DNA from 3 places in the Alcanivorax sp. P2S70 genome. Region 1 is predicted to be linked to each of the others. Evidence: predicted binding sites of a transcription regulator. Region 1 holds the regulator's gene; each other region holds the start of a gene.
What was found. Region 1 encodes sigma-54, which starts transcription at its own class of promoters, with help from an activator protein. Its sites were predicted from a motif close to TGGCACNNNNNTTGCTNT; they were not measured.
Positions count from the first base shown of each region.

Region 2: glnA (glutamate--ammonia ligase) is a predicted target of sigma-54. The motif match lies at 4,902-4,919, and genes of this name have one in related genera.
Region 3: atzF (allophanate hydrolase) is a predicted target of sigma-54. The motif match lies at 7,633-7,650, and genes of this name have one in related genera.

Region 1 covers NZ_AXBZ01000014.1:11,504-21,441, forward strand. The annotation lists gene rapZ (RNase adapter RapZ) at 1-1, opposite strand, end outside; gene ptsN (PTS IIA-like nitrogen regulatory protein PtsN) at 58-531, opposite strand; gene hpf (ribosome hibernation-promoting factor, HPF/YfiA family) at 547-846, opposite strand; gene Q672_RS23690 (RNA polymerase factor sigma-54) at 886-2,337, opposite strand; gene lptB (LPS export ABC transporter ATP-binding protein) at 2,604-3,329, opposite strand; gene lptA (lipopolysaccharide transport periplasmic protein LptA) at 3,326-3,862, opposite strand; gene lptC (LPS export ABC transporter periplasmic protein LptC) at 3,846-4,403, opposite strand; gene Q672_RS23710 (KdsC family phosphatase) at 4,400-4,897, opposite strand; gene Q672_RS23715 (KpsF/GutQ family sugar-phosphate isomerase) at 4,897-5,865, opposite strand; gene Q672_RS23720 (MlaC/ttg2D family ABC transporter substrate-binding protein) at 6,030-6,671, shown strand; gene Q672_RS23725 (BolA family protein) at 6,791-7,045, shown strand; gene murA (UDP-N-acetylglucosamine 1-carboxyvinyltransferase) at 7,087-8,349, shown strand; gene hisG (ATP phosphoribosyltransferase) at 8,360-9,001, shown strand; gene hisD (histidinol dehydrogenase) at 9,183-9,938, shown strand, end outside.
Region 2 covers NZ_AXBZ01000009.1:4,697-14,634, reverse strand. The annotation lists gene glnG (nitrogen regulation protein NR(I)) at 1-1,183, opposite strand, end outside; gene glnL (nitrogen regulation protein NR(II)) at 1,218-2,297, opposite strand; gene Q672_RS21020 (DUF4124 domain-containing protein) at 2,466-3,200, opposite strand; gene glnA (glutamate--ammonia ligase) at 3,380-4,786, opposite strand; gene Q672_RS21010 (sulfurtransferase TusA family protein) at 5,016-5,267, opposite strand; gene Q672_RS21005 (tRNA (5-methylaminomethyl-2-thiouridylate)-methyltransferase) at 5,272-6,357, opposite strand; gene Q672_RS21000 (metallophosphoesterase) at 6,531-7,478, shown strand; gene Q672_RS20995 (alpha-L-glutamate ligase-like protein) at 7,482-8,477, opposite strand; gene Q672_RS20990 (inactive transglutaminase family protein) at 8,477-9,938, opposite strand, start outside.
Region 3 covers NZ_AXBZ01000006.1:3,218-13,155, forward strand. The annotation lists gene thiC (phosphomethylpyrimidine synthase ThiC) at 1-862, opposite strand, end outside; gene Q672_RS19790 (TolC family outer membrane protein) at 1,025-2,449, shown strand; gene waaA (lipid IV(A) 3-deoxy-D-manno-octulosonic acid transferase) at 2,653-3,921, opposite strand; gene Q672_RS19800 (FAD-dependent oxidoreductase) at 4,012-5,205, shown strand; gene Q672_RS19805 (aldo/keto reductase) at 5,309-6,097, shown strand; gene Q672_RS19810 (hypothetical protein) at 6,118-6,450, shown strand; gene Q672_RS19815 (patatin-like phospholipase family protein) at 6,528-7,379, opposite strand; gene atzF (allophanate hydrolase) at 7,693-9,486, shown strand; gene uca (urea carboxylase) at 9,486-9,938, shown strand, end outside.

The DNA.
Region 1 (9,938 bases):
TGATCGGGATGCACGCAGAGAATTTGTATTATGGCCTGGTTTTCGAGAGTTCACTCGTTACGAAGCCAACCGCAATTCAGCTTCGGATTCCACGGCAGTCAGGAACAGCTTGTGATCGTCTGAACTGACCCGCAATTCGTTCCGGTAGCTGTCGTCATTGAAAAGGCTGGCAAGGTGGCTCAGCGTTTTCAGGTGTTGCTCAGGGTTTTCCTGGGGAACGAGCAACACAAACACCAAGTCAACGGGGCGTCCGTCAACGGCATCAAAATCGATGGGGGTGTCCAGCTTCAGTAATAGTCCGATGGCTTGTTCGCAATTGCCAAGCCGGCAGTGGGGGATGGCGATGCCTTCCCCGATGCCGGTGGAGCCCAGCTTTTCCCGGGCTACCAGCGCATCGAAGACCTCCTGCTCCTTGAGGCCGTCACAGCCGGCCGCAGCCAGCTGTGCCACCTGATCCAGCAGCTGTTTCTTGCTGCTGGCCTGCACCCCGTTGTGGGTGCGTGCTTCGGTTAGAAGTTCGCGAACTCGCATAATGGTCGTTTCGGGTTAGTGGCCGTGTTTGTGATTAACGGCCTTTTCCTTGTGTTTGAGAATCTGGCGATCGAGCTTGTCGGTCAACTTGTCGATGGCCGCATACATATCATCGGCTTCAGCGGTGGCGAACAGATCTGCCCCGGAGATGTGGATAGTAGATTCTGCCTTGTGGGTCTTGGGCTCCGGGGAAAGAATCACCTGAACACTGGTGATCTGGTCGAAATGGCGCTCCAGGCGGGAGAACTTGTCGCCTACGTAGGTGCGCAAAGCATCGGTAACTTCCAGGTGATGACCGCTGATATTTATTTGCATGGCTGGCTCCTTTACCTGCTTGTGGGCCGTCCCAGGCACCTACACCAAACGCTTGCGGGCGCTGGAAGACGGTATTCTCATCGCCTCACGATACTTGGCGACGGTCCGGCGCGCCACGTTGATTCCCTGCTCGTTCAGCAAGCTGGCTAGCTTGTTGTCGCTGAGTGGCTTGCGAGGGTTCTCTGCGGCGACCAGCTTCTTAATAATGGCACGAATAGCGGTGGAGGAACACTCACCACCACCATCTGTTCCCACGTGACTCGAAAAGAAATATTTCAGCTCAAAGACGCCGCGGGGTGTGGTCATGTATTTCTGATTGGTGACCCGACTGATGGTTGATTCATGCATCTCGACGGCATCGGCGATATCGGCCAGTACCAGTGGCTTCATGGCCTCTTCACCATAATCGAAGAAATCCTGCTGGACCTCGACAATCCGCGTGGCGACTTTCAACAGGGTGTCATGGCGGCTTTGCAGGCTCTTGATGAACCATTTGGCTTCCTGAACGCAGTTTTTCAGGTATTGGCCATCTTCACCGCTGGTTTTACGGGCAATGGCGGCATATTGCTGCTGTAGATTGACCTTGGGCAGGATGTCGTCATTCAGGCTGACCTGCCAGCGCCCGTGGTGCTGGCGGACGATGACATCCGGCACCGCATAATCGACTTGGCTCTCTCCAATTTGCTCGCCTGGCGCCGGGTCAAGGGTGCGGATCAGCGAGAGGGCATCAAGCAGTTCCTGTTCGGAGAGCTGTAGAACCTTGCGAAGCGCGGCATAGTCGTGCTTTTCCAATAGTTCAAGGTGGTCCAGAAGCGCCAGCGCAAAAGGCAGGAAAGGCGTGTCGGATTCCAGCTGGCGCAGTTGTACACCGAGGCAGTCTGCCAGGTTAATGCTGGCGACGCCGACCGGATCGAATTGCTGCAGGCGATGCTGAACGGCCAGTACCTCGTCGGCTTCGATGTGGGCATCCTCTGGCAGCCCTTCCTGGACATTCATCATGGTGACGATGTCGTCGATGCTCACGGTCATGTAGCCGCGATCGTCCAGAGATTCAATGATGGTGATGGCGATGAGTCGGTCCACATCGCTCATGGGGGTCAGGTTGAGCTGCCAGTGCAGGTGGTCATGCAGATTGCCGGACACGGTGTGCCGTTGCTGCCAGTCATCGGCGTCATCAGGGATTGACGCGGTGGCACTGCTCTGGCCGGAGTAGACGTCATCCCACTCAGTGTCGACACCGGGTTCGCCGTCGACAAATTCTTCCAGGGCGTCATCACGCTCTGCGTCCATCTCCTGACGATCTTCGTCATGCTCAGGCAGGGCGTCGTCGCCAAAGTCGTCGGCCAGTTCCAGCAGCGGGTTGCTTTCAACCGCTTGCTGGATCTCCTGCCGGAGATCCAGCGTGGACAGCTGCAGCAGGCGAATCGCCTGCTGCAACTGAGGTGTCATGGTCAGCTGTTGGCCGATTTGTAGTTGTAGTGTGGGCTTCATACTGCTCGGATTGGTGTGATCCCCAAAAACCCGAGAATAACAGCTTCAAACTTGTTCTAGCAATAATTGTGCCAGTGGTTCTTGTGTGGTAGGAGTCTGAAGCGTTAACAGTGAACGGTGAACCGTTGATGTTGCGCGGGCGGGTTTGCTGATTTTTTCGGGCTTTGATGGCCGCGGCCGGGGTCCTGGTTCGGCTTCTGGCGTTCGGAAACCCCGGGACTATTCCGCGCCGTTGTTCACTGTTAACTGCTCACTCGCCCTGGCTGTTACAGCCTAAAGTCTGCCCCCAGATACACATCCCGCACCTGCTGGTTCGAGAGGATGGTGTCGGCGTCACCGGATGCGATGATGTGGCCAGCGCTGACAATGTAGGCGGTGTCGCAAATGTCGAGGGTCTCACGCACGTTGTGGTCGGTGATGAGTACGCCAATACCACGTTCTTTCAGGTGCCGGATGATGCCCTTGATGTCGTTCACGGAGATCGGGTCGACGCCGGCGAAGGGTTCGTCCAGGAGGATGAAGTCCGGGTCGGTGGCCAGACCGCGGGCGATTTCGGCACGGCGACGTTCACCGCCTGACAGGCTCATGCCCAGCGAATCGCGAATATGCGTAATGTGGAATTCCTTGAGCAGGTTTTCCATCCGTTCGTGGCGCTCCTGTTTGCTTAGCTCTTTGCGGGTTTCAAGAATGGCCATGATGTTTTCCGCGACCGTCAAGCGACGGAAGATGCTCGCTTCCTGGGGCAGGTAGCCGATACCGCGTTTGGCGCGGCCGTGCATGGGGAGGTGGGTGATGTCTCCGTCATTGATCTCGATGCGCCCTGCGTCGGCTTCTACGAGGCCGACAATCATGTAAAAGCAGGTGGTCTTGCCTGCTCCGTTGGGGCCCAGCAAACCAACGATCTGTCCGGCTTCCACGTCCAGGGATACGTCCTCGATGACCCGGCGGCCCTTGTAGCTTTTGGCCAGGTGATGAGCGCGCAAATGTGTCATTGAGATTCAGTCTCCGTTGCGGGGGCATCGGCCTCGTCATTCTGGTCCGGCTGGTTTCCCGGTACTTGGTTTTCTGCGGGTATCACCAGTCGTACGCGCTGGTCGCCTTTACTGCTGGCATCCACACGTTTTGAATCAAGGCTGTATTCGACCTTGGCGCCTTCGAAGGTGTTGCCCTGGTGTTCAATAAAGGCGTTGCCAGTCAACACCAGGCGGCGACCCTTTATGTCGTAGACCAGATTGTTGGCATGGGCGGACAGGGTTTTGCCTTCTGAGAGACGCACAGGGTTACCGCTGGCCTCGACCCGCACCAGCTCACCATTGCGGGTAAACAGGCGCATCTCTTCTGCCAGCATCTTGCGTTGTCCTTGCAATAGTTCTACGTCGCCGCGGTACAGTCCTGTGCCGGCGTCCTGTTCAAAGCGCCCGCTATCGGCGGTGACAGAAATGGGCTCTTCTGCCGGAGCTGCCAGAACCAGTGAGGCAGCGTGTAAAAACAGGCTGCCCATAACCAGGCTACGAAGCCGGGGCATCGAATTCACTCTTTACTCCTTGCTCAAGGGACAGGATGCCCTTGTCCAGGTCCGCTTCCAGGGCTCCGGCCCGGGTCTGGCCGTTCTCGAAGCGCAGGTCCACATCGCCTGGCGAGGTGGCTATATTCTGTTCGCTGTTGAAGCGGAGTTGCTGTGTGTCCAGTTCGATCTTCTGCTGCGGATTGCGAGCCTGTACATCGCCATCAAAAATGATGAGGTTGCCATTATTTTGCACTGTGCCGCTGGCGCTGGTGATCGTCCAGCTGCCTTTCTCGTTGCTCATTTTCAGTGCCGGGCTGTTCATCTCGGTAAGCGGGTTGTGATCGTACTGCACCAGATCGTCAGCTGTCAGGTGATACTGCAGCGTGCCATCCTTTTCGCTAAAAGCCCTGGCGGTTACGCCTGTGGCCAGAATGGCTGGCGCAGTCTCCACAGCCAGGTCTTGCCCGGGAAGCGAGTCGTCCCATTCATGCAGCGTCATCAGCATCACCAGTCCAAGCAGAAGGATGCCGGTGGCGCTAAGTAGCCCCTGACGTTTCATTGGCTATCTCGCTGCTGCAGGATGGCATCACAGATTTCGCGTACAGCGCCTTCGCCGCCGCGGCGCTGGGTGTGATGTTGTGCGGCCTGAAGCGCGCAAGGGTGGGCGTTGGCAGGGGCAAAACCGAGTCGGGCCCATTCCAGAGCGCTGACATCCGGTTCGTCGTCTCCGGCGTAACCGGTTTCAGAGGAGTCAATGCCCAGCTCTTTTGCCAGGGCTTGCAGCGCAACGCCCTTGTCTTCCCTTCCCTGGATAACATGCTCAATACCCAGGTCGGCGGCCCGTTTTGCTACCATTGGGCTGTTGCGGCCGGTGATGATGGCCAGGGTGACGCCGCTGGCGGCCAGTTTCTTGAGGCCATGTCCATCCAGCGTATTGAAGACTTTCAGTGCTTCACCTTCTGGCGTGAAATAGATCCGGCCGTCGGTCATGACGCCATCGACGTCAAAGGCCATAAGACGCAGGTTTTGTGCGTCAATGGAAGAAATCTGCATTACACCACCCCTGCTCGAAGCAGATCCTGCATGTTAAAGGCCCCCAGGGGTCTGCGCTGATCATCGCAGACAACCAGGCCGTTGATCTTGCGGCTTTCCATGATCTGCAGTGCTTCAGCGGCGAGATGGCCGGGTTCAATTGTGATCGGGTCGGTAATCATCACCTCGGCAATCGTGGCGCTACGAATGTCGATGTCCCTGTCCAGCATTCGGCGCAGGTCGCCGTCGGTAAAAATGCCGGCGAGGCGCCCGTCCGGATCAGTGATGGCCGTCATGCCAAGCCCCTTGCGAGTCATTTCCAGCAAGGCTTCAGTCAGTGCGGTAGTGGAGTCAACTTCAGGGAGGTCTTCACCGGAATGCATGATGTCGTCCACTTTGAGTAATAGTCTGCGGCCCAGGCTCCCACCGGGATGACTGAGTGCAAAATCCTCTGCGGTGAAGCCGCGCGCCTCAAGCAAGGCAATGGCCAGGGCATCTCCCATGGCCAGTGCGGCGGTAGTCGAGGAGGTGGGCGCCAGATTATGCGGGCAGGCCTCTTCGGCTACTGCGACAGTAAGATGTACATCAGACAGTTGCGCCAGAGCCGACTGGGGTCTGCCCGTCATGCCAATTAATTGTGTGCCCTTGCGTTTGATGACAGGCAGGATGGCCAGAACCTCGGCAGTTTCGCCAGAATTGGACAAGGCCAGAACCACATCGTCCTGGGTGATCATGCCCAGATCGCCGTGGGAGGCTTCACCGGGGTGAACAAAGAAAGCCGGGGTGCCAGTGCTGGCCAGGGTGGCCGCCAGTTTGCTGCCCACGTGGCCACTTTTCCCCATGCCCGTCACGATGACCCTGCCGCGGGCTTCAAGCATCAGGTCGCAGGCGCGAACAAAGTTGTTGTCGAGGCTGTCCCTCAGGGCATCGACGGCGCGGGCTTCGATATTCAGTACCCGCTGGCCGACAGCAATGTGGTCGTGGCTCATGCAATCTCCTTGGTTGCGGCGATTATACATGCTGCAACGAGTTGATCGGAAATCTGTTTCTTTTGGAACTGCTGGGTGAGTTTCGACTCCAAACAAGCATGGAGGGTTCTGGACAGCGCGGCCGGAACACCGTAAAACCGCCCGACTGTCACAGGGAGTTTACTATGCAATTGCGTCACTATTACCGAACAGGTCTGGCACTGGTCTTGATGATGTTGGCGGTGCTGGGGCGTGCCGAAGCGGATCCTCGCCAAGTAGTAGAGGAGGCTGTCGAGCGCATGACGTCCCGCATTGAGGCTGAGCGTGCCCAGCTGGAGGCCAATCCGGACAAGGCTCGGCAGCTGGTTCGCGAAGAGCTGGCGGATCTGGTGGATTTCAAGCGTATCACCCGGATGGTGATGGGGGATTACTTTGGGCCTTCCTCCAAGGAGCAGAAATACCGGTTCCTGGACGTGTTCAAGAACAGCCTGATCAATACCTATGCCTCAGGCATTACGTTGTATGACGGCCAGCAGATTACAACCCTGCCCATGGAAGAGGGTGATCGTCGTGGCGATTACGCAAGGGTACGTATGGAAATCCGGACCAACTCGGGCAAGACCGTACCGATCTACTACACTTTGTTTCTGCGCGATGGCCAATGGAGGGTGATCAATGTGTACGTGAATGGCCTGGATTTGGCGGATACCTTCAAGAGCCAGTTCACCCAGGGCATGCAGCAGTACAATGATATCGACAAGGTGATCGATAACTGGTCGGCGGATGCCAATATCGACACCGGCCTGAAAGACAAGCCCAAGAGCTGACTCCGGCCGTGCCGTGGCAAGCTCGCCGCGGCTCGCGTATTATTGCGCCTTTGACAGGAGCGGGTTTCATCCCGCTCCTGTGCCGTTTGGGGCCATTGCGCCCGGGAAAAGGAGCAATCATGAATCCGGAAGAGGTAAAAGCGCTGGTGGAAGCCGGTTTCGACGGTGCCGATGTGGCCGTGGAAGGTGGCGGTGACCGTTTCCAGATTCGCGTGGTGTCCGATGCCTTCGAGGGTCTGATGCCGGTGAAGAAGCAGCAGCTGGTGTACGCCACCATTAATGCGCAAATCCAGAGTAATACCATCCACGCGGTGCAGATCATCACCTTTACCCCTGCCGAGTGGGAAAAAGCCCAGAAGATGGGGCTGGCCTGAGTCAGCCCATGGGCCCTTCAAGACACGTCTAGAGACCGTTCATGGATAAATTGATCATCACTGGCGGCCGCCGCCTTGACGGCGAGATCCGGATTTCCGGCGCCAAGAATGCCGCCCTGCCGATTCTGGCTGCCACCCTGCTGGCCGATGAGCCGGTCACCGTGGGCAACCTGCCTCACTTGCAGGATGTCACCACCCTGATCGAGTTGCTCGGTCGTATGGGGGTCGAAGTGGTGATCGATGACCGCATGCACGTGGAGGTGAATGCCAGCACCATCAAGGAACTGGTGGCACCCTATGAGCTGGTGAAAACCATGCGGGCCTCGATTCTGGTGCTGGGGCCGATGGTGGCGCATTTCGGCAAGGCCACGGTGTCCCTGCCCGGGGGCTGTGCCATTGGCTCCCGTCCGGTGGATATTCACCTCAGCGGTCTGGAGGCCATGGGGGCCGAGATCGAGGTGACCAATGGCTATGTTCACGCCAGCGTGGACGGTCGCCTGCAGGGTGCGAGAATTGTCATGGATACCGTGACAGTGACGGGCACCGAAAACCTGATGATGGCCGCCGCGCTGGCGGAAGGCACCACCTATCTGGAAAACGCGGCTCGCGAACCGGAAGTGGTGGATCTGGCCAATTTCATCAACGCCATGGGTGGCAAAATCTCCGGTGCCGGTACCGATACCATTACCATTGAAGGGGTAGAGCGCCTCGGCGGTTGCCACCACCAGGTGGTGGCGGACCGAATCGAAACCGGGACCTACCTGATTGCAGCGGCCATCACGGGCGGACGTATCAAGACCAAGGATACGGTGCCCGGAATTCTGGACGCGGTGCTACAAAAGCTGAAAGAGGCGGGCGCCACCATTACCACTGGTGACGACTGGATCGAGCTGGATATGGAAGGGCGCCGCCCCAAGGCGGTGTCCCTGCGCACCGCACCGTACCCGGCGATGCCCACTGACATGCAGGCCCAGTTCATGGCCCTGAACCTGATTGCCGAGGGAACCGGTACCATTGTCGAGACGGTGTTTGAAAACCGCTTCATGCACGTGCAGGAAATGAACCGCATGGGCGCCGACATCGAAGTACAAGGCAATACCGCCATCTGCCGGGGTGTCGAGCAGCTCACGGGCGCACCGGTGATGGCCACTGACCTGCGAGCATCGGCATCGCTGGTGATTGCGGCGCTGGCGGCAGAAGGGGAAACCATCGTAGATCGCATCTACCACATTGATCGTGGCTACGAGTGTATTGAAGAGAAACTGCAATCGCTGGGCGCGGTGATTCGCCGTGTGCCCCGATAACGGAAGCCTCATGACCAAACCGTTGACCATTGCCCTTTCCAAGGGCCGCATTCTCAAGGAAACCCTGCCGCTGTTGAAGGCGGCAGGCATTGAGCTGCTGGAAGATCCCTCTGCGTCACGCAAACTGATCTTCGACACCACCCGTGATGACGTGAAGATCATCATTATCCGCGCCACCGACGTACCGCCCTATGTGCAGCACGGTGCCGCCGATATCGGCGTGGCTGGTAAAGATGTCCTGATGGAGCATGGCGCGGACGGTGTGTTCGAGCCGCTGGATCTGAATATCGCGCGTTGCAAGTTGATGGTCGCCGCCCTCAACGATGCCCCGGAAGTGGGGAGCCGCCTGCGTGTCGCCACCAAGTTCGTCAATGTGGCCAAGGCGTATTTTGCCGAGCAGGGCAAGCAGGCCGAAGTGATCAAACTGTACGGCGCCATGGAACTGGCGCCATTGGTGGGGCTGGCTGACCGTATCGTGGATATCGTTGATACGGGGAATACCCTGCGAGCCAACGGTCTGGAACCTACCGAGCTGATTGCGCATATCTCTACCCGGGTGATCGTCAACCGCGCGAGCATGAAGACCCGGCATGCGGATATCCAGGCGATCCTGGACAAGCTGGAAGCGGCAGTCGCCTCGCGCAAAGAGTAGTCGCGCAAAGACGAAAAGCGTTTATTACCGCAGAGGCCACAGGGCAAAACCCTTTTTGCATCGAGTGGGCGAAAGGTTCTGCTGATCCAGCTGATAGAAAATTCCCGGTTTTTCCCTCAGTGAATTCTGTGTCCTCTGTGGTAAAACTGGACTTTGATTTTGACTCTTACGGTACCCAAACATGGAAACCACCTGGCTCAACACTCAAGACGCTGACTTCGATGCCCAGCTGACGGCCCTGACCGCCTGGTCCGAGGAGCGCGATGCGGAAGTGGCCGAGCGGGTTCAGGGCATCCTGCGGGATGTGGCCAAACGCGGTGATGCTGCGTTGGTGGAGTACACCGCCCGGTTTGATCGTCGCGAGGTCAGTGCCGCCGCAGATCTGGTGGTGGGTGAGGACCAGCTGCAGGCCGCCCTGGCGCGGATTCCGACAGAACAGCGTGAGGCGCTGGAAGCGGCAGCGGCACGGGTGCGCAGCTATCACGAAAAGCAGAAACAGGATTCCTGGTCTTACCGTGAGGCCGATGGCACCTTGCTTGGCCAGCAGGTGACGCCGCTGGACCGTGCAGGGATCTATGTGCCCGGTGGCAAGGCGGCCTATCCCAGCTCGGTGTTGATGAACGCCTTGCCCGCCAAGGTGGCGGGCGTGAATGAGATTATCATGGTATCTCCGGCACCGGGGGGCGAGCTCAACGATATGGTGCTGGCGGCGGCGGCCATCGCCGGGGTAGACCGGTTTATTTCGGTGGGGGGCGCCCAGGCGGTGGCGGCACTGGCCTACGGCACGGACACCGTGCCGGCGGTGGACAAGATTGTCGGCCCCGGCAATATCTACGTGGCGGAAGCCAAGCGCCAGGTGTTCGGCAAGGTAGGCATCGACATGATCGCCGGCCCGTCGGAAATTCTGGTGGTGTGTGACGGCAAAACCGATCCGGAC
Region 2 (9,938 bases), on a different contig from region 1:
CACCCTTGCTGACCGTGCTCTCGCGCAGTTCTGGCGGCAGATCATCCACCAATACTTCGCGGCCAGAGGCCATTACGGTTAGCCAGCGGCAGGTATTTTCCAGCTGACGCACATTGCCCTGCCAGGACTGGGTGGACAGATACTTTTCGGTATCCTTGTGCAGCACCTTGGGCTCAACACCCAACTCATTGGCCGCCCGCTGCAGAAAATAATTGGCCAGCCGCGGGATATCTTCACGGCGCTCGGACAGGCGGGGAATATGGATGCGAATCACATTGAGGCGATGAAACAAATCCTCACGGAAGTCGCCTTCTTTCACCAGCTTTTCCAGATCCTGGTGGGTCGCGGCAATAATCCGCACATCTACATGAATCGGCGTGGTGCCACCAACGCGGTAGAATTCACTTTCCTGTAGCACCCGCAGCAACCGGGTCTGCGCTTCCAGCGGCATGTCCCCGATTTCGTCCAGGAACAGCGTGCCGCCATTGGCCTGCTCAAATCGACCAACCCGTTGATTGTTGGCACCGGTAAAGGCCCCTTTTTCATGGCCGAACAATTCGGATTCGATCAGGTCCTTCGGGATAGCCGCCATGTTCAGCGCCACGAAGTTTTTCTCCCGACGCATGGAATGGCGGTGCAGGGCACGGGCCACCAGCTCCTTACCGGTACCGGACTGACCATTGATCAGCACGGTTACATTGGAATGACTGAGACGGCCAATCGCCCGGAAGACTTCCTGCATGGCCGGCGCTTCGCCAATGATCTCGGTGGGGGCCTCTTCCACCGCGGCCGGGAATTCGCCGCGAGACTCTTCACGGTGCTTGAGCGCACGGCGCACCAGTGCGACCGCTTCGTCCACATCAAAGGGTTTGGGCAGGTATTCGAATGCCCCACCCTGGTAGGACGCCACTGCCGAGTCCAGATCCGAATGCGCAGTCATGATGATAACCGGCAAATCCGGATTCTTGCGCTGCAGGATCTTGAGCATGCGTAAGCCATCGGTACCCGGCATGCGCACATCACTGATCAGGACGTCCGGTTCCTGGCCGCCATTTTCCAGGGTATTGAGCGCTTCATCGGCATCTTCAAAGCAGGTGACGGCGTAATTTTCCTGACTCAGCGCTTTTTCCAGCACCCAACGAATGGAGCGGTCATCGTCTACAACCCAAATACTTTCGCTCATGACCTGCTTCTCCCAGGGATCGTGTCTGTGTCTTTCATGACTCTTCTGTCTCAATCAGCTCCGGCTGCTCCATGGGCAGCAAAAGGCTGAATACGGTTTCACCCGGCACACTTTCGCATTCGATCAGTCCATGATGCTGGCTGATGATCGACTGGGCGATGGAAAGGCCCAGCCCTGTGCCGCTGGCGCGGCCACTGACCATGGGATAGAACAGGGTTTCCTGTACTTCCGGGTCGATGCCGGGCCCGTTATCAATAATGTCTACGCGCAACACCAGCCGGTGCCTCAGCACCCCGATGGTGAACTGGCGCAGCACCCGGGTACGCATCACGATGCGCGCCTGTGGCGTTGACGATTCCAGCAGCGCCTGGGTGGCGTTACGGATCAGGTTCAGCAGCACCTGAATCAGTTGGTCCCGGTCGGCCACCACATCCGGCAAGCTGATATCGTAATCCCGCCAGATCGAGACGCCCTGGGGATGCTCAGCCAGTAACAACTGACGTACATGCTCCAGGCACTCATGCACATTGACCGGGCGAAACTCTGGCGGCTTGCGAGGCCCCAGCATGCGATCTGCCACAGAGCGCAAGCGATCCGCCTCATCAATAATGACCTTGGTGTACTCGGTCAGCTCAGGGTCTGGCAGGGCACGTTCCAGCAGCTGTGCAGCGCCGCGAATGCCCCCCAAGGGGTTCTTGATCTCGTGCGCCACACCCCGCACCAGCGCCCGGGTTGCCTGGTGGGCATGCAGCAACGCCTCCTCACGGGTAATGCGCAGCAACCGATCCAGCGCCTGAAGCTCCAACAGGAGGCACAGCGGCTGGCCGGGCTCATTGATGGGGCTGACCGAATAATCCACGGTGACCTCATTGCCCGGCGCCACAGACAAGCGCGCCTCCCGGCGCGTAAAGGGGTGCTCGTCACGGATGCACTGCTGCAGGGCAGACCGTGCCTCTTCATCGTCAAAGAAGTAATCGGGCAATGGCTGACCGATGGCGCGGACGGCACTGGTCGCGAGCAACATTTCTGCTGCCGGATTCAGATAACGCACGTGCAGCTCACTATCGAGCATGACCACTGCAGTGCGCAGGTGATCGAGTAACCGTTTGTGCAAGGCGACACCACTTATCAACTAATTGGCCCATAACAGGGCATAAGCAATTATCAGGCCACCTGAGAGAAACGGGTCAGACGCGCAAATCACGCCAAAGGGACATGAAAAAAGCCGTGAGGAGTGGTTAGTTTAGCGCGCCAAAGACAAGAAATGCACCATATGGGTGCATTAAGGGGTTTTCATTGCGGGGCGTCCGAGTGATGCAGGCCTGGCTACCGTGCCCGTGGATGCGCCAGCACCCGGAGTGGCTGCCCCACCCCTGGGCGCAGAAGCTCCTTGCGAAGCAGAACTCCCCGTACTTGCCTGGCGACCAATCACCGCAGGACCATTCCCTGGTCGGTACGACCCTACCGTACTGCGATGAATATAGATTTCGATAGACGCCGACTCGGTTACGACCTCACCCTCACTATCCACCACCATGGCCGTGAGAGTGTGGACCCCCCTGTCAGGGTTCAGCAACTGCAAACCAGGCAGCTCATTCCCGTTATCAAGGACAACCAGCTTATGGCCTTCCTGCAGGCCTGGAACAAGATCCACGCTGATCTTCACCGGCTCCTGAGGGTTGCGAATTGTACTGCCTGGCTCAGGCGCCGTAATGGCAATCGTATCGTACCCGGCAAACTCAGCCTCGCCACTCCCCGTGCCAGACACCGCTTCAACGGGAGCAACCGGCAGCTCCACGCGCTTGATTGGCACGGTATTGGTTTTGCGCAACTGCACCTCTTCAGTAGCAGCCGCACCTCCCGGCTTCTGATCAGTGAAAACGACGTTGCCGTTCTCATCGACGACCCGGTAGATTTTGGATGATGCCGCCGCATCAGCTCCCGACATATCCTCTGACTCGGCGTATACCACACCGGAACAGAGCGGCAACATCATCAGCATCCACAGCTTTTTCATTCTGACTCTCCACATTTATCTACCTGATTCTGGCCCGGAAAACTTTGTTCAAACAAGGAGAAAATGCACAAATTCGCATCCTTGCCTGCAACGACGGAAGTGAAGACCCGCCGCGACTGCAGCCAGACATAAAAAAAGCCCCCGACCAGCGGGGGCTTTTTCACTGCAATCCCAAGGGATTAGCAGGAGTAGTACATGTCGAACTCAACCGGATGCGGAGTCATGTTCAGACGCTCAATCTCACCACGCTTCAGGGAGATGTAGCCATCCAGCATGTCCTTGGTGAACACGTCACCTTCGGTCAGGAAGTCCATATCGGCTTCCAGGCAATCCAGCGCCATGGTCAGGGTATGAGCCACGGTGGGGATGTCTTTAGCTTCTTCAGCCGGCAGATCGTACAGATCCTTATCCATGGCATCGCCGGGGTGCAGCTTGTTCTTGATACCGTCAAGACCAGCCATCAGCAGTGCAGCGAAGCACAGGTAGGGGTTGGCAGACGGATCAGGGAAGCGCGCTTCGATACGACGCGCCTTGGCGCTGCTCACGAACGGAATACGGATGGACGCAGAGCGGTTACGGGCAGAGTAGGCCAACATTACCGGAGCTTCGAAACCGGGCACCAGACGCTTGTAAGAGTTGGTGGAACCGTTGGTGAAAGCGTTAAGGGCACGGGCGTGCTTGATGATACCACCGATGAAGTACAGCGCTTCGTCGGACAGACCCGCATAGCCTTCGCCTGCGAACAGGTTCTTGCCATCTTTACCCAGGGACACGTGAACGTGCATACCGGAACCGTTGTCACCGATCAGCGGCTTGGGCATGAAGGTAGCGGTTTTGCCGTAGGCATGAGCCACGTTGTGCACGCAGTACTTGAGGATCTGAACTTCGTCAGCCTTGTTGGTCAGAGTGTTGGCGCCAACACCAATCTCACACTGACCAGCAGTACCTACTTCGTGGTGATGCACTTCGATGTTCAGACCCATGGATTCCATGGCGGAACACATGGCACCACGCAGGTCGTGCAGGCTGTCTACCGGAGGAACCGGGAAGTAACCACCTTTCACACCCGGACGGTGACCGATGTTGCCACCTTCGAAGTCTTCGTGGGAAACCCACGCAGCTTCTTCAGAGTGAATGTTGTACATGGAACCCTGCATGTCGGATTTCCACTGCACGGAATCAAATACGAAGAACTCCGGCTCAGGACCGAACAGGGCGGTGTCAGCGATACCGGTAGCCTTCAGGTACTCTTCGGCACGCTTGGCAACGGAACGCGGGTCACGCTCGTAACCGGTCATGGTGGACGGCTCGAGAATATCGCAACGCAGGTTCAGGGTGGCTACGTCAGTGAACGGGTCCAGAACGGCAGTAGAGTCGTCAGGCATCATCACCATGTCGGACTCGTTGATGCCTTTCCAGCCAGCGATGGAAGAACCGTCAAACATCTTGCCGTCGGTGAAGAAATCTTCGTCGATTTCACCCACCGGCAGAGTAACGTGCTGCTCCTTGCCACGGCTATCCGTGAAGCGCAGGTCCACCCATTTCACATCGTTTTCTTTAATCAGCTTGAGGGTCTTTTCAGACATTGTCGTGCGTCCTCCTAAGGAACAGCGGGTTTATCTCTGACTCGACATATTGCACCGGCATGGAGCAACACAGAGAGCCGGTATTCTCGGCCAAGGGGCCACTAATGCCAATAGGGAGGCAAATACCATGCCAGCCCTTTTTTAGCGCATACCCCCCGGCTACCGGGGGCTCACCACGTCACGCACCACCATAATGCACACAAATGGTGCGCAGTGGCCGCATGCAGCACTAAAACAGTGCACCATTATCCTCGCCGACGCGCAAGACCACAAAACACTCATTGCCCTGTTCGCCGGTTTCCAGCACTTCGTGGCCGTTAATCCGACACCAGGCCGGGATATCGTTCAGCGCGCCCGGATCAGTACAGACCACCTTGAGACAATCCCCGGTGGACAATGTACGCACCTTGTTCTGCGTTTTGATGACCGGCATCGGGCACAGCAGGCGGCGGGTATCCAGGTCGTGAATCACATCAGTCATATCACTACCCCACATTCCAGGCAGGCAAAACATCATCAGGCTGCGCCGGCCTTACCGTCACCTGGCGAGCCACACCATCCGGCTGGCGAATTTCCAACGTCACCTCGTCAAGCACTCGCCCCTTGGAATAACGGGCCACAATCGCAGCAGCCTGCTTGAGCTCTTCGTCAGATTCGAAGCTGCCATCCACCAGGGCAAGAGGCCCCGGACAGCTTACCGTGGTGATACTGGAGAACATATAGCGGTAGCCCTCCAGAAAGCGATTCTCGCCTTCCTCACGGCTAATGATCAACTTGTAGTGGGGTTTCGGCCGCAGGTGGCGCCCCACCTTCAATAACATAATGTCATCAAGCTCGTAGCGTCGCTCATTGCGGGCTTTCCAAAGGTCTGACAGCTTGTTGGAATAGGATTCGTCGGTGAGGAAACAGCACCCTCCGGCCGGCTGGGCAAAATCATCCAGTCCAAATTTCTTCGCCAACGCCATCTGCGGTTTACGGTTGCGGCCAGAAAAATCGTGCAGCTCATCGCGGTTCACCCACCCCTCTCGCTCGGGCAAGGTTGGGGGCAGATTCCTGGCACAGAGCGGGCGCAACAATCGATCGTCCGCCCCGGACTCCTGACTGATGATCGGCATGGTTTCCTTACGCTGGCTCTTGGGCCGCTGGCCAATCACTTCGCCTGTCACAATGAAGTCAAACCCGCGATCGCCAGCGAACTCTCGCGCCTTGTTGATCATCAAGGTGGCCTGATTGACCATGAAAATCTTGCAGTCGAGGCAGGGGTTCAGGTTGGCGCCGTAGCCGTGCCTGGGGTTCAGCACCACATCCTTGTACTCCTCAGAGATATCAATGATGTGCAGTTTGATACCGAGCTGTTCGGCCACCCACAGGGAGTTATTGCGCTTTTCCTTGTCCTTGTCCTTCTTGCGAATGGCATGGGTATGCCCTTCCACACAGAAGCCGGTGAAAAAGTTCACCCCTTCCACTTCGATGCCCTGCTCCTGCATGACCTTCACGGCCAGCATGGAATCCAGTCCGCCGGACACCAGCGCGATCGCGCGCCGCTTGATGGGTTGGGTTGCCTGTGTCATGTGAAAAACCTGTGCTGGGGGCCGCACTGCCTGCCGCCCTGGCTCGAAAATTGGGCGGCGAAGTATAGCAATGGCGGGACCTGCACGCATCCATCCCCCATGCCGCCTGTCACTTGAATGTCATCCCAGGACGGCACACTCCTGCTCCACACGCTGTATATGGAGCGTCCTGCATGAGACGCTGGCTTAGCTACGCAGCCCTTTTTGTGGCAATCGCATTCACTGCCGCAGGCCTTGGCTGGTGGTTCCATACCCCCCACGGCCCCTGGCTGGTACATGACCGCCCACTGGCCGGACAGCGGGTGTGCGCCATCGGTGATGGTGGCTGGGGGAATCCGGCGTCACTGGCCGTCGGTCAGGCCCTGGTGACACTGGGCTGCGACCAGATCCGCTATCTGGGCGACCTGGTCTATCCTGATGGCATCCTGGACGCCAATGATCCGCTCATCGACAGCCGCTTCCTGCCACCCCTGCAGCCAGCGCTGGATGCTGGTATTCCTGTCTATATGGTGCTGGGTAACCATGACTGGAAACAGAACGGAGAGGCCTGGCTTGAAGTGGCACGCCACCACCCGCTGATCCACCTTCCCCACTTTTACTACTTTGAACAGTGGCCAGACGCCTGTGCGTTCAGTCTGGAGACAACCTGGTTCGAAAAGTGGTATTACTTTCACCGGCAAATCAATTGGCTCACGGCCAGCCAACAGATGGCTCACGCACATGGCTGCCAATTCAGCCTGGGGTTTGCCCATCACCCCATGTTCAGTACCGGCTCCCATGGCAACGCCCATGAAATGATTAACCTTGGCCTGAAACAGAAACTGATCGGTCATCTGGACTTGCTGGTCGGCGGCCACGACCACATCCTGTCTGATGAAGGGGAGTACCAGGACACCCGGCAGCTGATATCCGGTTCCGCCAGCATCACCAATGATCTTGGCCCTGCCAGCAACGCACAGCACTTCACGCGCGCCACCCACGGCCTGATAACTCTGGATTTTGAAAAGACCGACGCAGGCCTGCGCGTCGACTACCGCTTTTACAGTGTGCTCGGCAATCCGCAGGATCCGCTGATCACCCTGCTGTGGCAGGGTGACCAGAACGGGCAGGGAATCCGCTAGCGATCAGGAAGGTTCCTGGGGCTCCACCGCCACCGGGCCGGCGACGGCAAATTTTGACTTGGAAAACGCAATACGCTCAGCGGCGGGCAGATCCTTGTCGCCCACAGACTCGAGGTAATCCTCGATAATCCGGCAACGACGCAACAGACCGTCGTCCATGGCAATCTGGATATTCAGCCCCGGGCGGGCATTGAGCTCAAGCATCATGGGACCGTGGTCGCGGTCCATGACCAGATCAACCCCCAGATAGCCGAGCCCTGTCAGGTCATAACAACGGGCCGCCAGAGACAGACAATCCTCCCAATCAGGCACGGTCAATCCCGCCACCGCGTTGGCCGTGTCCGGATGCCGCTGGATCTTCCTATTGAGCCAGGTACCATCCAGCGTCACACCGGTGGACAGATCCAGGCCGACACCAATCGCACCCTGGTGCAGGTTTGCCTTACCCTGAGACTGCCGGGTAGGCAGGCGCAGCATGGCTGCCACAGGGTAGCCCTTGAGCACGATGATGCGAATGTCCGGCACACCCTCATAGCTGATGCGCTTGAACAATTCGGTAGACGTCACCCGATACTCGATCAGTGCCTGATCGCGATGCCCACCCAGCGAATAAATACCGGAAATGATGCCGGAAATATGGTGTTCCAGTTCCTCGAGGGTAATGATGCGGCCGGACGCAGAGCGGAAATAGTCTTCAAAGCGATCGGCGATCACCATGATGCCATCCCCGCCAGCCCCCTCCGCGGGCTTGATAACAAAATCCCGGTGCGTATCCACCACCTTGCGCAGGGTGCTGATACCCTGCTCGGTGGCAATGGTGCCGTACAACTCCGGCACCCTGATACCGGCATCCAGCGCCATTTTCTTGGTCTTGATCTTGTCATCGACCAGCGGATACAAGCTGCGCTTGTTATAACGCAGAATGTAGTCCCCATTGCGCTGGTTAATACCCATGACACCACGGGCACGCAGGGCCTTGCGGGTCTTGGACCACAGCATCAGTGCTTGTCTCCCTCGACCATGGCGCGAAAACGCACCAGCTCAGTCAGTCGGTAACCGCGGTAGTGCCCCATCAGCACCATGAATGAGGCCAGGCAAAGCAACACGCCAGGGAAGGTAAAGACGAAGTACACCAGCGGCTGCCATACCATCAGCAAGTGACACAGGATCGCGGTGAACAGGGTGCCCAGCGCCACCTTGAGTGACTGACTGCCCCCCCGTTCCTCCCAGACAATGGAGGTGCGCTCAATTACCATGGTGAGCACCACCATCGGGAACAGGCCAACAGACAACCCGGAGCCCATTCCCAGCTTGTAGCCCAACAGGCTGAGCAATGCCATGGTGATCACTACAAAGGTCAGCACCACTGACAATCGCGGCAGCAACTGCAACTTCAAGTGTTCCAGATACGATCTCACCGACAAGCCAATGGCAGTAATAAAGGTGAACAGCAACACACCGTACAACACCTGGGTTTCCCGGAAGGCCAAGGCCACCAGCACCGGAGTAAAGGTACCCAGTGTTTCCATGCCCACCAGCGAGCGCATCAGCAGCACAAGAATCACCCCAACCGGGATCATGATCAGAATGCGGTACAACTGCTGTGCCGGCAGCGGCAACTCGTAGAGCGAGAAATCGATAAAGCTCTCGGCATCCTTCATCCGCAGGGACTGGGCCAGCTGCAGCGCACTCATTTCATTACGGTGAACACTGAAGGAGACATTTCCGGATTTACCCCCATCGAGCTTGAGCAACGACTCCGCCCCACGCCACCAGACCAGACGATCTTCCGGGAGCCCCTGCTGACCATTCACCGGGTTGAAGTAAAGCCACTGTTTGCCGTTGTAGCTACGCAGCCATAACTCGGGCTGCTGCCCCTGACTCTCAGCAAGACGCAAGGTATGGACCGGTTCGGCAGGAATGTGGGACATCGCCAGCAACAGGTCGACCACCTTGGCCCGGTTTTCCGGACTTAAATCGCTACCCAGCAGCAGCTGGACATTGTCGTTTTCCAGCTCATTGACGCGCTTGATTGTCTCACTAATGAAGGTTTCCACATCCGCAGAATGCTGACGGATTGGCTCCAGCAGCGCCTCGGCAGCAAGACGCTCCGGCCCCTTGAGGGCAGGCGCAGGACGAAACTGGGGGCCGGGTTCATTTTCAGGGGACTCAGCGTAGCGCTGGGTCAACATCAGCCGGTAATACAGATATTGATTGCCCTCGGCTCGCCGGGACGACCAGGTCACCTGGCGATTGCCCTTCTCCGTGTTGACGTTGACGCCATAATTATTGGAGATAAAGCTTTCATTCAGCGTGGTGTAAGCATTGTTCTGGGGCGGCACAAACATCCGCACCTTGACCGGCTTGTTGGGCCGGGCATTAAACCCCACCTCAGCATCCACCACCCACACCTGATCGGTTTCATCCTGGCTGAGCGGAACGTGCTGCACAAATACCTGA
Region 3 (9,938 bases), on a different contig from region 1:
GGTAGATCGGCACGGTGCCGATGGGCACAGGGGAGTTGCGCAGGATCCACTCACGGGTTTCGTGAATGTTGTCCCCGGTAGACAAGTCCATCACGGTATCACCGCCCCAGCGGGTAGCCCAGGTCATCTTGGACACTTCTTCCTCGATGGAGGAGGTCACCGCCGAATTACCAATATTGGCGTTGATCTTGGTGAGGAAGTTACGGCCGATGATCATCGGCTCCAGCTCGGGGTGGTTGATATTCGCGGGAATTACCGCGCGCCCGCGGGCCACTTCATCACGAACGAACTCCGGGGTGATGCGGTCAGGAATCGCCGCCCCAAAGCTCTGGCCCGGATGCTGCTGGCAGGGCAGGCCCGAGGCCAGGTGCTCGTCCAGTCGCTGATTCTCGCGAATGGCAATGTATTCCATTTCCGGGGTAACAATGCCCTGCCGGGCATAGTGCATCTGACTGACATTCTTGCCGGCACGGGCACGCAGCGGGGTGCGGACATGCTCAAAGCGAAGACCCGCCGTTTTCAGGTCAGCCGCGCGCTTGCGACCGTACTCGCTGGTCAAGCCGCCCAGTTCCTCGGTATCATCCCTTTCCTGAATCCAATTCAGGCGAATCGGGGCCAGGCCTTTACGCACATCAATCTGCATATCGGGGTCCGTGTACGGACCGGAGGTATCATAAACGCAGATGGGTGGGTTATCCTCGAACCTTCCTTCCGCCAGTGGCGTTGGATCCTGTCGGATCTCTCGCATGGGCACCCGGATGTCCGGGCGGGAGCCGGTAACATAGATTTTTTGCGAACCGGCAATAGGCAGGCAGGATTCTTCAATAGCATTAGCGGCAATGGGGCGCTGATCGTCTGGCACGTCGGCCTCCAGAAAGTGGGGTCACAATGAGGAATGGCGGACACTATACGCCAGCGCCCATTGGCCAAACAACCGCAGACCCCGGGCCGCAGAAGCAGTACCAATTTTCTGTACCAGCCAGTACTATTATTTGTTATCAACCCACAGGAAGAGTGCACCAGAATGAAGCGCAGCTACACCCAGTCCCTCGCCCTCCTGCTGACCGCCCTGGGCGGCTCTGTTCATGCCGCCAATCTGGTGGAAGTCGCCAACGCAGCCTGGTCCTACGACGGCACCTGGCGCGCCGCCCGCATGACCTGGAACGCCGATCAGCAGTTGCTGGTGCAAGGACGTGCCGCACTCTTCCCGAATGTGTCTGCCAGCTATGGCCGATATGACAACGAACAGGAAATCGAAGACCTGCGACTGGAACAGAATTACGGCAGCGAAGTCAGCACCTTTACCCTGACCCAGCCGCTGTTCCGGGTGGATGCCTGGTACGGCTACAAAGAAGCCAAATCCAGCACCGACATTGCCCAGGCCAACTTTGAACAGGCCCGGCAGGATTTTGTCTTGCGTGTGGCTCAGGGGTATTTCGGTGTCCTGCGCGCCTGGGATAACTGGGTCTCTGCCAAGGCCGAAGAAAAGGCCATCGGACGCCAGCTGGAACAGACCCAGGAGCGTTTCGATGTGGGACTGGTGCCTGCCACCGATGTGGAAGAGGCGCAAGCCACCTATGACCTGACCCAGGTCAACCTGATTGTGGCTCGCCAGCAGTACGAAATTGCCCGCGACCAGCTGGAAACCCTGACCGGACAACAGTGGGAGACCCTGTCAGAACTTCAGGACGACTTGCCCATGGACGGCCCGCAACCCGCCGCCATGAGTGAATGGATCGACAAGGCTCAGACGGAAAACCCCGGCGTGCGCGCTGCCTTGTTCAATACCCAGCTCACCGAGAACACCGCCAAACGCCAGCTCGGCACCATGATGCCCCAGGTACAATTGGTGGCGCAGTATCAACACTCCCACCTGTCGCCCGATGAAGATCCTGCGACCACCGGCGGCGGCGGTGGTAGCGGCTCCCTGTATGACACCCAGAATCGTCAGATCGGCATTGAGGTGAGCATGCCCCTGTTCCAGGGTGGTGGCCTGAACAGCCGCCGCAAGGAAGCCTACCTGCGTGCCGATGCGGCCGACTTCCAGTACGACCAGGCGGTACGCGACATCATTCAACAGACCCGCAGCGCCTACCGCACGGTAGAAGCCGATGCCCTGCGCATCAAGGCCCGTGAGCAAGCCATCCGCTCCACCCGTTCTGCATTGGATGCCACCCAGTCCGGCTACGAGGTCGGAACACGTAACGTGGTCGACGTACTCAACGCCCAGCGCGCGTTGTTTGCCGCCGAGCGCGACTACGCCAACGCCCGCTACGATTACATCATCGACTCCCTGACGCTCAAATCCACCACCGGGGATCTGCAACAAGGTGACCTGGCCGCCGTGAACCAGTGGCTCTCCCCCAGCGAGACCCTCAACCTTTACCAACCAGACCTGGAAGGAAAGAGTGAGGAAATGATGGAAGAAAATGCAGCGAACAATGAATAGTTAAACGCGTAACGCGCAGTATTAACTGAACGCAAAGAGGCCGCGCCCAGACACAGGGCGCGGCCTCTTGCTTTGAGGAGAACCTGTCACAGGCATCTACTTGCTGTGGGAGCTTGCCTGCAAGCGATCAACCACAATCCTCACCCAAACCCTGAACGCGGCCAAACACCCTGCAGCCCCCAACCACCCCCAACCGCGCGCTGTTAACTGTTCACTGTTAACTGTTCACCGATCAACGTCAGCCCCTTCTCCAACGCACCACGATTGGCCTCAACCACTGCCGCCGCCGCCTCACCTTGCGCCCGGCACCGCGCCGCATCGTCAAGCAGTGCCAGCAGGGTCATTGCCAGTGCGCCAGCATCGTTCACCACCGAGAGTCCACCGGCCTCGTCCAGCAACTGCGAGATGGCAGTAAAGTTATGCAGGTGCGGGCCGGTGAGTACCGGTTTTTGCCAGGCCGCCGGTTCCAGCAGGTTGTGCCCGCCCACCGGCACCAGAGAGCCCCCCACAAAGGCGACATCGGCGGCGCCAAACAACATCAGCAATTCCCCCATGGTATCCGCCAGATACACCTGTGCCTGGGCCGGCGATTCAGCAGCGCTACGCCGGGCCACCGTCATCTGCTGCTGTCGCACCAGCGACGCCACATCATCAAAGCGCTCAGGGTGTCGGGGCACCAGCACCAGCAACGCATCATCATGGCGGGCCATGACATCGCGGTGGGCCGCCAGCACCTGCTCATCCTCACCGGGATGCGTACTGGCGGCGATCCACACCGGCCGCGCGCCAATGTCGGCCCGCAGCGCCGCCGCCTTTTGACGCACCGGCGCATCGAGGGTCATGTCGAACTTCACACTGCCAATGGCATGGACACGCTCCGGCCAGGCCCCCAACGCCACGTAGCGCTCGGCCTCCACCGGCGTCTGCACAGCGAGCACATCGAATTGCGCCATCATCGGCCGCACCAGTCGCGGCAGCTTGCGGTAACCGCGAAAACTGTTTTCAGACAAACGCCCGTTCATCAGCATCAGCTTTGCCCCATGACGCTTTGCTTCGGCACAAAGATTCGGCCAGAGCTCGGTTTCCAGCACCACCACCAGCTGGGGATCAAACGCCCGGAAAAAGCGCTTCAGGGCGGAAGGCACCTCCCAGGGGCAATAGACATGGGTCACCCGGTCGCCGAACAGGGCTTTCACTCGCTCCGACCCGGTTGGCGTCGTAGTGGTGACCAGTAGCGGTGTCTTCGGATGATCGGCCAGCAACCGCTCAATCAACGGCGCTGCCGCCAGGGTCTCCCCCACCGACACCGCGTGAACCCACAAAGAGCGCCGCAGGGTACCCGGCCGATAGCCCCACGCCATTCGCTCTTTCCAGCGCTGTCGATACGCTGGCGCCTTGCGCCCGCGCAGCCAGAGCCGCAGGAACAGGAAAGGCAGAAGCAAATACCAGAGAAAAGAGTAGAAGGTTCGCATAGGCAGTCTTATGTCGGACATCTGATATCGGACGTCTAACGCCCGACCCCGCTATGCTAGCATAGCCGCACTGTTCAACGAGGGTGGACCATGAGCAACACAACCCTGAAACCCGACGTACTGATTGTAGGTGGTGGCATCGCCGGGCTGTGGCTGATCAACCGGCTCAATGCGGCCGGCTATCAATGCCTGCTGCTGGAAAGCCATACCCTGGGGGGCAATCAGACACTGGCCAGCCAGGGAATTATTCACGGCGGGCTGAAATACGCCCTGGGCGGCAGCCTCTCCAGCGAATCGGAATCCATCGCCGAGATGCCTGATCGCTGGCGTGCCGCCATGGCGGGCAACGACCCGGTGGACCTGCGCAACCTTAGCGTGCTCAGCGACACCCAGCACATGTGGTCCAGCGGCTCAGTGGCATCGCGTATGACCAATTTCTTCGCCAGCAAGATGCTGCGGGGCCGTATTGAAAAACTGTCGCGGGCAAATTATCCCTCTGCACTTGCCGACAAGGCCTTCAAGGGCAACGTCTATTCGCTGGACGATCTGGTCATCAATACCGAATCCCTGATTGCGACGCTGGCCGCCCCGGTCCGCCATCGACTGCTGGCGTTTGATCCGCAGCACGACACCCTGACCTGGAACGATGCCGGCCTGGCCTGCGCCACCGTCAACGGCCTGCGAATCGAGCCGGCCATGACCGTTCTGGCTGCAGGCAATGGCAACCCGGCCCTGTTGGAGCAAGCTCACAAGGCCCATTTGCTCGAGCAGGAAGACAGCCAATTGCGGCCGCTAAAAATGGTGCTCGTCAAGCATGACCTGGGCCACCGCTTGTATGCCCACTGTGTGGGCACCAGCAACAAACCGGTACTGACCGTGACCACCCACGATTGCCCGGATGGCAAGGTGGTGTGGTACCTGGGGGGCGATCTGGCTGAGCAGGGAGTGCAGCGCACGGATGCCGAACAATTGGCCGCGGGCCAGGCAGAACTGAAAAAGCGCTTCCCCTGGCTGGATTTCAGTCAGGCGCAACTGGCCACGCTGGATGTAGTGCGTGCCGAACCGAAGCAACAGACACTGGTAAAGCCGGACAGCGCCTATGCCCGCCGCGACCAGAACCTGATCATCAGCTGGCCTACCAAACTGACCCTGGCTCCAGATCTGGGTGACAGAATCATGGCGCTGGTGGAAGAGCATGGCCTGCAACCGGGCGCACCAATGGCGCTGCCTGCAGAACTGAAACAGGCGCCCATGGGCGTGCCGTACTGGCATAGGTGTTTTTAGGATCGCCGCAGGAGCGCCGCTGGCGGCCCGAAGGGTGAGCGGAGCGAATAACCAACGCTTCTGCGACAAGGGAAAAATGCGGGTCAGACATCGGAGGAAATTTATGGCTTTCATACGCCCGCTGGGCAACACCGGTTTAACCGTAAGCGCTCTTGGCCTGGGCACGGTAAAAATTGGCCGCGACAAGGGCGTGAAATACCCCAACGGCTTCACCATCCCCGATGATCGCGCCGTCGTCGAACTGCTGGCCCAGGCACGCGATCTGGGGATCAACCTGATCGACACCGCCCCCGCCTATGGCCACAGCGAACAACGACTCGGCCAGCTCATGAGCCAGCGACAGGAATGGATCATCGTCACCAAAGTGGGCGAGGAATTTGATAACGACAGCGGTGCCAGCCATTTTGATTTTTCCCCCGAGCATGTTCGCCGCTCGGTGGAACGCAGCCTGACACGATTGAAAACCGATTATCTCGATTGTGTGCTGGTACATTCAGATGGCAATGACCTGGCCATCATCGAGCAAGGGACCCTGGATGCCCTCAACGATCTCAAAAAGGCGGGTCTGATTCGCGCCACTGGCATGTCCACCAAAACCGTGGAAGGGGGCCTCGCCACCCTGCAGCATGCCGACATCGCCATGGTCACTTACAACCTGAGCCATCAAGACGAAGTTCCGGTGATTGAGCAGGCCGCCGCCGACCTGAAAGGCATCCTGATCAAGAAAGCCTTTGCCAGTGGCCATCTGGATGACAATATTGCGGACCCGGTGCAGGAAAGCCTGAACCAGATCCTTGGCACCGCTGGTGTCAGCAGTATCATTGCCGGCACCATCAACCCAAGGCACTTGCAGGAAAATGTGGCCAAAGCGCGCCAGGCCTGCCAGCCATAACAACAACGGAATAGCCTGAAATGCGCCTTACCTTGATCTTTCTGCTGACGGCCACCAGCCTGCTTGCCAGAGCCGATGACATCCTGATTCTTCGTGACGCGCCTCAGGGTTGCGAAGAAAGGGGCGAGGTGTCGGTATCGTCCGGCAGCAAGATGCAGGGCATGCTGTTCAGCGACGAAACCATCGACAACAACGTGAAGAAAAAACTGCGCAAGGCGATTAAAAAAGCCGACGGCAACCGTGGTGTGGTAAAAGACCGCCGTGAATTCATGATGGAAAGCCAGTTCCGCGGTATCGAACACATCGAGCTCGATGCGTGGGTGTGGCACTGCGAAGAGAAAGACGCCTCGTAGTCGCCATCAACATCTCTCCAGGCCTGACAGGAACGCTTTCTTGCCTTGTCAGGCCATCCCCCCTTGTGGGCGCCGCATTAACCGCTGGATGCAGACGGTATCTCCACCCCCAGGGCCTGCAACCCGGCCCAGTGCCCCTGCTGATAGCCCTGTTCCAGTTTCCGGGCATTGGTCGTCAGACGGTTCACCGGGAAATGTTCATCCGGTGCAATCACAGTGATCCGGCAGTCCGCCGGTGGGTTGGCAATAAACGCCAGCGAGGCATTGTAAACGTCAGTGCGTTTGACCATGGCGTCGTACAGGGCAGGCATATCTTTTACCCACGGTTTGATCAGCGGCGTCAGAGCGCTGGGTTTCTTGCGATATCCCTGATGCCGGGACAGCACCACCGTAATATCCCGCGCCCCTTGCTCGTAGGCCCATTGCACCGGAATGGAATCCGCCAGACCGCCATCGGTCATGGGCTGCCCGGCCACTTCCGGAAACGCCCGATAGGCAAAGGGGATGGAACAGGACGCAGTCATGATGTCGTCCAGGTTGTCGGGGCTGGCCTGGAAATAACGGGGGGTGCCATCTTCCACCGACGTAGCCACCACCCACAGAGGCACTCGGCCCTGCCAGTGCTGCTCCAGATGCAAGGGCACCTCGAGGCGAGACTGATGCCATAACCAGTGCACATCACATAGATGCCCCCCGCTCATGAACCGCTGCCAGTTAATAAAATCGGGACGGCAAGCATGGTCGGTAATGATTCTTCGGCTGCGTCCCAGATCACCGGCAAGGTACCCGATCAGATTGGTGGAGCCGGCCGACACCCCCACTGCAAAATCGAAATCCCGATAATCCTTTTCCAGAAACGCATCCAGCACCCCCGCCGCAAAAATGCCGCGCATGGCACCACCTTCTACCACCAACGCTCGTTGTGACATCGCTTTCCTCCACTGGGGAAATCAGTGAATACCCCGTAACCACAATGGCAAAGCCGCCAACGTTGCGGAAATAGATCCTTGCTGTCCCTGCCATCGGCATTGCTGATGCCAGACGCCGGCCCACCCGGGCTGCACCGATTCAGCGCAACCGCTTCATGTTGGCGCACCCAGTATTGGCAGAGGCCACCGCCGTACTCAATCCCACCCCCATTAACTATTGTAAAAACAGACAATTACCAACGACCGCCGCATCTGGCACTCGCCTTGCACAAGAACGCATACCAACTTGTATACAAACAGGTGTGCTAACGAAATGATCGGCTGGACTCTCCAACAATGGCAGGCGGCCTACCGCAGCGGGGACCTCACCCCGGTGCAGGCCATGAAACAACTGGCGATGCATCTGCATGACAGCGAGCGCGCCCTGTGGATTCATCTGCTGGACGAGTCTTCCCTGGTTGCCCAGGCCGGCGCCCTCACCGATCCCTCCCTGCCCCTGTATGGCATTCCCTTTGCGGTGAAAGACAATATTGATGTGGCGGGCATTCCGACTACCGCAGCCTGCCCCGCGTTTGCCTACACCCCCGAAGAAGACGCCACCGTTGTGCGCCTGCTACGCGAGGCCGGCGCCATCGTGGTAGGCAAGACCAATCTGGACCAGTTCGCCACCGGCCTGGTGGGCGTCCGCTCGCCCTATGGTGAAGTCCCCAATCCGTTCAACCCGGACTATGTCAGTGGCGGCTCCAGTTCCGGCTCCGGCACAGCCGTAAGCCTGGGACTGGTACCTTTCGCCCTGGGTACCGACACCGCCGGTTCTGGCCGCGTCCCGGCATCGTTCACCAATACGGTGGGGCTAAAACCCACCCGTGGCGCCATCAGCACCAAAGGGGTTGTTCCCGCCTGCCGGACACTCGATTGCGTAAGCGTCTTTGCCCTGAATGTCGATGACGCGCAGACCATCTACGAGATTGCCGGGCAATTCGATGAACACGATGCCTACAGCCGTCCAGCTCCGGCACGGCAAGCCAGCGGATTGCCGGCGCGGCCGAAACTGGGCATTCCCAACGTCTTGCCCTGGTTCGGTGACGCGCAGGCCAAAGCCCTGTGGGAACAACAGCTGGAAAGTATTCAGGCCATAGCCGATCTGGTGCCGCTGGATACCATGGTGCTGGAAGATGCGGCAGCGCTGCTTTACCAGGGGCCGTGGGTGGCTGAACGCTTCACCGTCACAGAGTCACTGCTGCAGACTCAGCCAGACGCCGTCCTGCCTGTGATCCGCAACATCCTTGAGCCCGCCGCCGACCTGAAGGCTGCCGACAGCTTCCGGGCCCAATACCAGCTGGCCGAACTGAAACGCGAAGCCGACGCCTTGCTGTCCCAGGTAGATGCCCTGCTGCTGCCGACCACACCGGGCATCTATACCCGGGCAGCAGTCAGTGATGACCCCATTACCCTGAACAGCCAGCTTGGCACCTGGACCAATTTTGTGAATCTACTGGACCTGTGCGCGCTGGCCCTGCCCGGTGGATTCCGGGCTGACGGTCTGCCCGCCGGCGTGACTCTCGTTGGCGACGCCTGGCAGGACCATGCCCTGGCAGAATTCGGCCGCCGCTGGCAGCAACATCAGCCCTGGCAAGCCGGCGCTACCGGTCAGGCATTACCCGCCCCCGCCCACCGCGCCGCCAACAATGACGGCAGTGATTTCATTACTGTGGCAGTGGTCGGTGCCCATCTCACCGGCATGCCCCTTAACAGCCAGCTCACCGAACGCAACGCCGTGCTGCTGGAAGCCACCCATACCGCACCCCGCTACCGGCTGTATGCCCTGGCCAACACCGTGCCCCCCAAACCCGGGCTGATCCGTAACCCGAAAGACGGCGGCGACAGCATTCCCATCGAACTGTGGCAAATGCCCGTCGAACACTTCGGCAGTTTTGTCGGGCTGATACCGGCACCGCTCGGCATTGGCAGCCTGGAAACCGTCGATGGCCGCTGGGTAAAAGGCTTTATCTGTGAACCGTGGGCCATCGATGACGCCACCGACATTACCGCGCTGGGAGGCTGGAGAAACTACATTGCCAAACTGAAACAAGAGGGAGCTCTTTGATGTTGAAGAAAGTGCTGATCGCCAATCGGGGTGAAATCGCCGTACGAATTTGCCGTACCCTGAAGCAGATGGGCATTGCCTCCGTAGCCGTCTATTCCGACGCGGACCGCAACAGTCAGCACGTCAGCGCCGCCGATGAAGCGGTGGCGCTGGGCGGTCAAACCGCCGCAGAGAGCTACCTGAAAACCGACCTGATTCTGAAAGCGGCCCTCGATACTGGTGCCGATGCGATCATCCCCGGCTACGGCTTCCTGTCAGAAAATGCCGAGTTCGCCGAAGCCTGTGAAGCCAACGGCATCGCGTTCGCCGGCCCGACCCCGGCCCAGCTTCGCAACTTCGGGCTCAAGCATGAAGCCCGTGCCCTGGCAGAAAAAGCCGGAGTGCCTCTGGCCCCCGGCACCGACCTGCTGCAAAGCCTGGATGAGGCCAGACAGGCGGCCAGCGATATCGGC